DNA from 2 places in the Xenorhabdus sp. PB62.4 genome. Region 2 is predicted to be linked to the other one. Evidence: predicted binding sites of a transcription regulator. Region 2 holds the regulator's gene; the other holds the start of a gene.
The links. Region 2 encodes ArgR, which controls arginine synthesis, uptake and breakdown. Its sites were predicted from a motif close to ANTGAATAAAAATACANT; they were not measured.
Positions count from the first base shown of each region.

Region 1 (3,427 bases), on a different contig from region 2:
CCAGGACAGTTTAACCGAGCATTCGATATATTGAAGGAAAAGTTCTATTATGAAGGAGGAAGAAATGCTGTTGGGATGGGATATAAACAGTGGGGGTTAAAAATTTTTCCCTAGTCCTAAATAGCGAAAAACCCCGATGCACTCACCGAGGTTATAACGCCGACCGGGCACTCCCAATCCATTTATAGTACTAATTATGAGCATTTTTTGAGGGAAAATCAATTAGTAATTTGACGATTGGGAGAACAGTTGTTTTTAGTTCACGGCTTTTAATGGGGACTCAAACAAAAATGCTCCACAAGTTGTGAAAGCAGTTTCCTTGTTGGTTCAATAAATGCCATGTCCAAGAATTCATCGGGTTGATGCGCTTGTTCAATCGAGCCCGGCCCTAAGACCAATGTCGGGCACAACTCCTGAATAAATGGCGCTTCTGTACAGTAGTTGACGGTATCCGCTTTCGTTCCCAACAATTTTTCAATCACACCAACCAATTTATGGTCTGTTGGGCATTCATAACCCGGAATCGGGGGATGGAGTTCCGTTACGTTCAGGCGCCCGGGCCAGCGTTGTTTTACGGGTTCCAATGCCTCATTCAGCAATCCGTTTAAATCCTGCAAAGTCAATCCAGGAAGAGGGCGGATATCCATATGTAGTTCGCAGCAAGCACAAATGCGGTTTGCCGCATCCCCGCCATGAATGTGGCCGAAATTCATGGTCGGATAGGGAATAACGAAGGCCGGATTGTGATAGCGCTCTTGCAAGGTGTTGCGCAGTTCTATCAGTCGAGTAATGGATTCATGTATCAGATCAATGGCATTAACACCTCGCGCGGGATCGCTGGAATGTCCTGATTTTCCTTCAATTCGGATCGATTGGGCTATATGTCCTTTATGGGCGCGGATCGGTTGTAATGATGTTGGCTCACCAATAATTGCGAAATCAGGCCGAATGTTGGCATTGGCAGCAAAGTAACGTGCGCCGGCCATTGATGTTTCTTCATCTGCGGTAGCCAGAATATAAAGAGGATGAGAGAGTTTACTAGCATCAATATCCCGCAGAGCATCAATGATAAAGGCAAAAAAGCCTTTCATATCAGCCGTGCCAAGCCCATATAACTTTCCATCGCGTTCGGTGAGTGTGAAAGGATCTTGTGTCCAGCGCCCTGCATCAAAAGGAACGGTATCCGTATGACCACACAGTAGTAAACCTCCCGAACCACTGCCCAATGTAGCCAGTAGATTGAATTTACCCCGGGTTTCAGGGACAGCTTGAATTTCAATCGAAAAACCAATCTCTTTTAGCCATTCCGCCAGCAGATTGATAACAACTTCATTGCTTTGATCCAGCTCAGCATCAGTGGCACTGATAGAAGGCGCTGCAATGAGCTGATGATATAACTTAATAAATGGCGGTAATTTGATATTCACTGTTGACAGCCCTTACTCATAATAGTATCAATATTAATTCATTTTAACTGAATAAAAATGCAATTATATCGTTGGGTTAATACTACAAGGTGAATAAATCCCATGTTGAATGCTTTGATAGTTGGTGCCAGTGGTTATACCGGAGCTGAGTTAGCAGCATATCTGCAACGCCATCCCCATGTCCATCTCTCCGGTTTGATGGTTTCTTCCCAAAGTTCAGATGCAGGGAAATGTTTTTCGGCGCTTTACCCGCAATATAAAGGCATGCTTGATTTACCCTTACAGCCGTTGACTGATGTTTCTGAGGCGGCGCGTGGTATTGATGTGGTTTTCCTCGCGACAGCTCATGAAGTCAGCCATGACATTGCACCGATATTTCTGGAATCGGGCTGTATTGTGTTTGATTTATCAGGTGCCTACCGAGTACAAAATACACAGTTTTATAAAAAATACTATGGATTCGAACATAAAAATTCAGCATGGTTAGAACAGGCAGTGTATGGATTGGCAGAATGGCAGGCAGAAAAAATCAAGCACGCCCGGTTGATTGCAGTGCCCGGTTGTTACCCTACTGTTTCCCAGCTTTCATTGAAACCACTGCTCGAAAAAAATTTACTGGATACGGAATATTGGCCCGTGATCAATGCGGTCAGTGGTGTCAGTGGTGCAGGACGAAAGGCATCGATAACCAATAGTTTTTGTGAAGTCAGTTTGCAACCTTATGGGGTTTTTAGCCATCGCCATCAACCTGAAATTGCGACACATTTAGGTACAGAAGTGATCTTCACACCGCATTTGGGCAATTTTTCACGCGGGATTCTTGCCACAATTACCTGCAAACTGCAATCGGGTGTGACAGAAGAACAAGTCAGAGAGGCTTATTTGCAGGCTTATCACGATAAACCGCTGGTACGTTTATATAACCAAGATGTACCTGCGCTGAAATCTGTTGTTGGTTTGCCGTTCTGCGATATTGGTTTTGCTGTTCAGGGGCAACACCTGATCATCGTGGGGGCTGAGGATAATTTGCTGAAAGGTGCCGCCGCACAGGCTGTGCAGTGCATGAATATTCGTTTTGGGTATGAGGAAACTCAGGCATTGCTTTAATCCGAAGTAGATTGAATACCAAAAGAATCAAAATTCCGACAGATGTTAATACTGACAGAGGATAAATCCGATGGAGCCGTTAGTTATCAAGTTGGGTGGGGTGCTGTTAGATAGCGAAGAAGCACTGGAACGGTTATTCACCACATTGCAGTTGTACCGAAAGACCCATAAGCGCCCGCTGGTCATTGTCCATGGTGGTGGCTGTTTGGTTGATGAGCTGATGCAGAAATTGCAGTTACCGATTTTGAAACAGCAAGGTCTGCGAGTCACGCCAGCAGATCAAATCGATATCATTACTGGAACATTGGCGGGAACAGCCAACAAGAAGTTACTGGCATGGGCAATAAAATATCGATTGCCTGCCATTGGGTTATGTCTGGGAGATGGTGGCATTGTGAAAGTATCCCAACTTGATGAAACGTTTGGTCATACAGGAAAGGCTCAGCCCGGACACCCCGATTTCCTGAAAATTTTGCTGGATGTGGGCTATATGCCGATTATCAGTTCAATTGGAATGACAGAACACGGTGAATTGATGAATGTGAATGCGGATCAGGCAGCGACTGCCATTGCGCAAGTGTTAAACGCAGATTTGGTTTTGTTATCTGATGTTAGCGGTATTTTGGATGGCAAAGGTCAGAAAATCCCGGAAGCTACATCGGAAAAGATCGAACAGCTTATTGAGCAGGGCATTATTACCGATGGCATGATCGTAAAAGTGAATGCAGCTCTGGAAGCCGCAAAAACGCTTGGGCAGCCAGTGGATATTGCGAGTTGGCGACATGCGGAACAATTGATTGCGTTATTTAATGGCATCCCTGTCGGCACACGAATTTGGGGCTGATGAATTTTGGGGTTGATTGAGAACATGGCCTTTGGCTGAGATAAAAACA
Region 1 is NZ_NKHR01000022.1:10,863-14,289, reverse strand. It holds partial or broken gene Xenpb_RS15565 (DUF3800 domain-containing protein) at 1-114, shown strand, start outside; gene argE (acetylornithine deacetylase) at 270-1,427, opposite strand; gene argC (N-acetyl-gamma-glutamyl-phosphate reductase) at 1,530-2,534, shown strand; gene argB (acetylglutamate kinase) at 2,605-3,378, shown strand.
Region 1: argC (N-acetyl-gamma-glutamyl-phosphate reductase) is a predicted target of ArgR. The motif match lies at 1,474-1,491, and genes of this name have one in related genera.

Region 2 (3,427 bases):
AAAAATGATTTCTATGAAATCTGATTGGCATCCTGCTGATATTATTGCTGCTTTACGTAAACGTGGAACGACGCTAGCAGCAGTTTCTCGTGAAGCGGGTCTGAGCTCATCAACTTTGGCGAATACACTTTCTCGCCCATGGCCCAAGGGAGAATGGATAATAGCGAATTATTTAGAATTACATCCGTCTGAAATATGGCCAAGCCGCTATTTCGATCCACATACGGGAGAACTATTAGAAAGAAAAGTCAGAGATAAAAAGAATAATTAGCTATCAATTTAATTATCCAAAGAAAAACCGCTAGTTATTTTCGAACTAGCGGTTTTAGTTATCTAATATATTTAACTTAATTCGTATATTAATAAATTACGAATTAAATAAATCAACTATTAATAAATTGTTCGCCTAACTCAATATCTTTATTCAAAACATCCAGCATGTTATCTAATGACTTCTGTTCGAAAGCACTCAACTTGCCAATATCTAAATGTTCTTCGATACCATTTTTACCCAAGCGAACAGGCTGAGCAAAGAAACGAGCATATTGACCGTCACCTTCGACATAGCTGTATTCGATAACATTGCTTTCGCCTTGCAGACCACGGATCAGAGAAAGCCCTAAACGTGCCGCTGCCTGTCCCATGGACAGAGTAGCCGATCCGCCACCTGCTTTCGCCTCAACCACTTCAGTGCCTGCGTTCTGGATACGTTTGGTCAATGCTTCAATTTCTTCATCAGTGAAGCTAACACCTGGAATTTGAGACAACAGTGGCAGAATAGTTACGCCTGAGTGCCCACCAATAACCGGAACTTCCAGTTCTTCTGCTTTTTTGCCTTTCAGTTCAGCAACAAAAGTATTGGAGCGGATAACATCCAGTGTTGTCACACCGAACAGGCGATTTTTATCGTAGACACCTTCTTTTTTCAGAACCTCAGCCGCGATCGCCACAGTGGTATTAACCGGGTTAGTGATAATTCCGATTAATGCTTTTGGCGCAGTTTTAGCAATCTGTTGAACCAGATTACGAATGATCCCAGCATTGATATTAAACAGATCGGAACGATCCATACCAGGCTTACGTGCCACACCCGCAGAAATCAATACCACATCTGCGCCTACCAAAGCAGGGGTTGCATCTTCACCAGCAAAACCAGTGACTTTGACTTCCGTTGGGATATGGCTCAGATCGGCTGCCACACCTGGGGTCACCGGAGCAATGTCATACAAGGAAAGTTCTGAACCTGAAGGAAGTTGGGTCTTGAGTAGAAGGGCAAGTGCCTGACCAATACCACCGGCTGCACCGAGAACTGCAACTTTCATCCTGATACTCCTTAAATAAGTGCTGTAAAAAAACTTAAACCTGTTTGGTCAAGAGAGTGCTTCATTTTTCTATCATCACTACACATCACTACAGTGACAAAATGATGGCAAAGCAAACCCTCAATCCCATTCATCACTACGTTCTAAAAACAATCTGTTAACAGCCAGATTATCTACCTAATGGCCTTATGATGGAACACCAAAGTTGCTTTATTCTAGACAAAAGGCTTATCTGTTAATGAGATAACGGACACTATTTTGAGAATTATTCCAGTAATATGATTAATAGTCTGCTTGATCTTCTTACACTTCCCTTCCACATGAAAAATACAATTTAATTAACAATACATTTACTAAGCTTAATAGGTGGGAAAAATCAGTAAAAATGAAATCATTAATAGACAGACAATTAATATGGTTATAGGAGAGAATATTCAATTATGCTCGATATTTGGGTTTTTTCGTCTCTTTCTTGAATAAAAATTCACTCTTTCGCATAATGTCTGCTTCATAACGGATTCGACGATGGTGAAATATGCGTGTTCCTTCGAAACAGGAAGATTTGGTAAAAGCTTTCAAGGCATTATTGAAAGAGGAAAAATTCAGCTCTCAAGGTGAAATTGTTGCAGCACTTCAGGACGAGGGGTTTGAAAATATCAACCAATCTAAAGTTTCCAGAATGCTGACGAAATTTGGCGCTGTCAGAACCCGTAATGCAAAAATGGAAATGGTCTACTGTTTGCCGGCAGAACTGGGGGTTCCCACAGCCACCAGCCCATTAAAAAATCTGGTATTGGATGTCGATTATAACCATAGCATTGTCGTCATACGTACCAGCCCGGGGGCAGCACAGTTAATTGCACGCCTGCTAGATTCATTGGGTAAAGCAGAAGGTATTCTTGGCAGTATTGCGGGAGATGACACTATTTTCTCCACACCAGCACAAAACTTCACGACAAAACAGCTCTATGAAGCCATCCTCAACCTGTTTGACCAGGAACTCTAATCTGGTACTGTCACATACTTATAAAACCAGCGAATATCAATACAGACTAAAAGAGGATCGTCCAGCAGGTGCGATCCTCTTACGCCAATGAACTACCCGATTAGGCGACGTTTGCTTTCTTCGCTAATTCAGCCAGCAATTTCTCATGGATACCACCGAATCCACCGTTGCTCATAATCAGGATGTGATCGCCCGGCTGCGCCGTTTCAACAATCATCCTAACCAAAACATCAATGTCAGCGCTCCAACGAGCGGGTTGAATACACTGTTCAGCAATTTCAACCACCTGCCATGGAATGTTGACGGGTTGATAAAGAAAAACTTCATCGGCGCGTCCCATGGAAGGAGCGATATCATTTTTACTCGTCCCCATTTTCATGGTATTCGACCGAGGTTCCAATACGGCAAGGATCCGTGCCATTCCGCCCACTTTACTTCGCAGTGCTTCCAGTGTGGCTAAGATAGCCGTTGGATGATGCGCAAAATCATCATAAACCGAGATCTGATTGACTTCTCCACGCAGTTCAAGGCGGCGACGGGCATTAATAAATTCGCCCAGAGCCTGACAAGCATCCACAGGTTGAACGCCAACATGATGGGCGGCTGCAATCGCAATCAATCCATTATACATATTGTGCTCGCCAACCAATGACCAGTTCACTTCACCAACCCATTCGCCATGATGGAATACTTGGTAATGGCTGCTATCCTGACTGACTTTTTTCGCCTGCCAGTTTCCGGTTTCACCAAGCTGCTCTAACTCACTCCAATACCCCATTGAGAGTACCTGTTTCAGGTTAATGTCATTATCGGGAACAATGATCTTACCCGTGCTCGGAACCACTCTGACAAGATGATGGAATTGTTTTTGAATGGCGGCCAGATTTTCGAAAATATCAGCATGATCAAATTCAAGGTTGTTCATGATCAATGTGCGAGGGCTGTAATGCACAAATTTTGAACGTTTATCAAAAAAGGCGCTGTCATATTCATCTGCTTCAATCACGAAAAATGGGCTTTCACCGATTTGTGCTGAAACATCAAAATTACCCGGTACGCCACCGATCAAAAATCCCGGCTTATAACCACATGCTTCCAA
Region 2 is NZ_NKHR01000003.1:261,784-265,210, reverse strand. It holds gene Xenpb_RS04430 (helix-turn-helix transcriptional regulator) at 5-271, shown strand; gene mdh (malate dehydrogenase) at 384-1,322, opposite strand; gene argR (transcriptional regulator ArgR) at 1,858-2,328, shown strand; gene mpl (UDP-N-acetylmuramate:L-alanyl-gamma-D-glutamyl-meso-diaminopimelate ligase) at 2,429-3,427, opposite strand, start outside.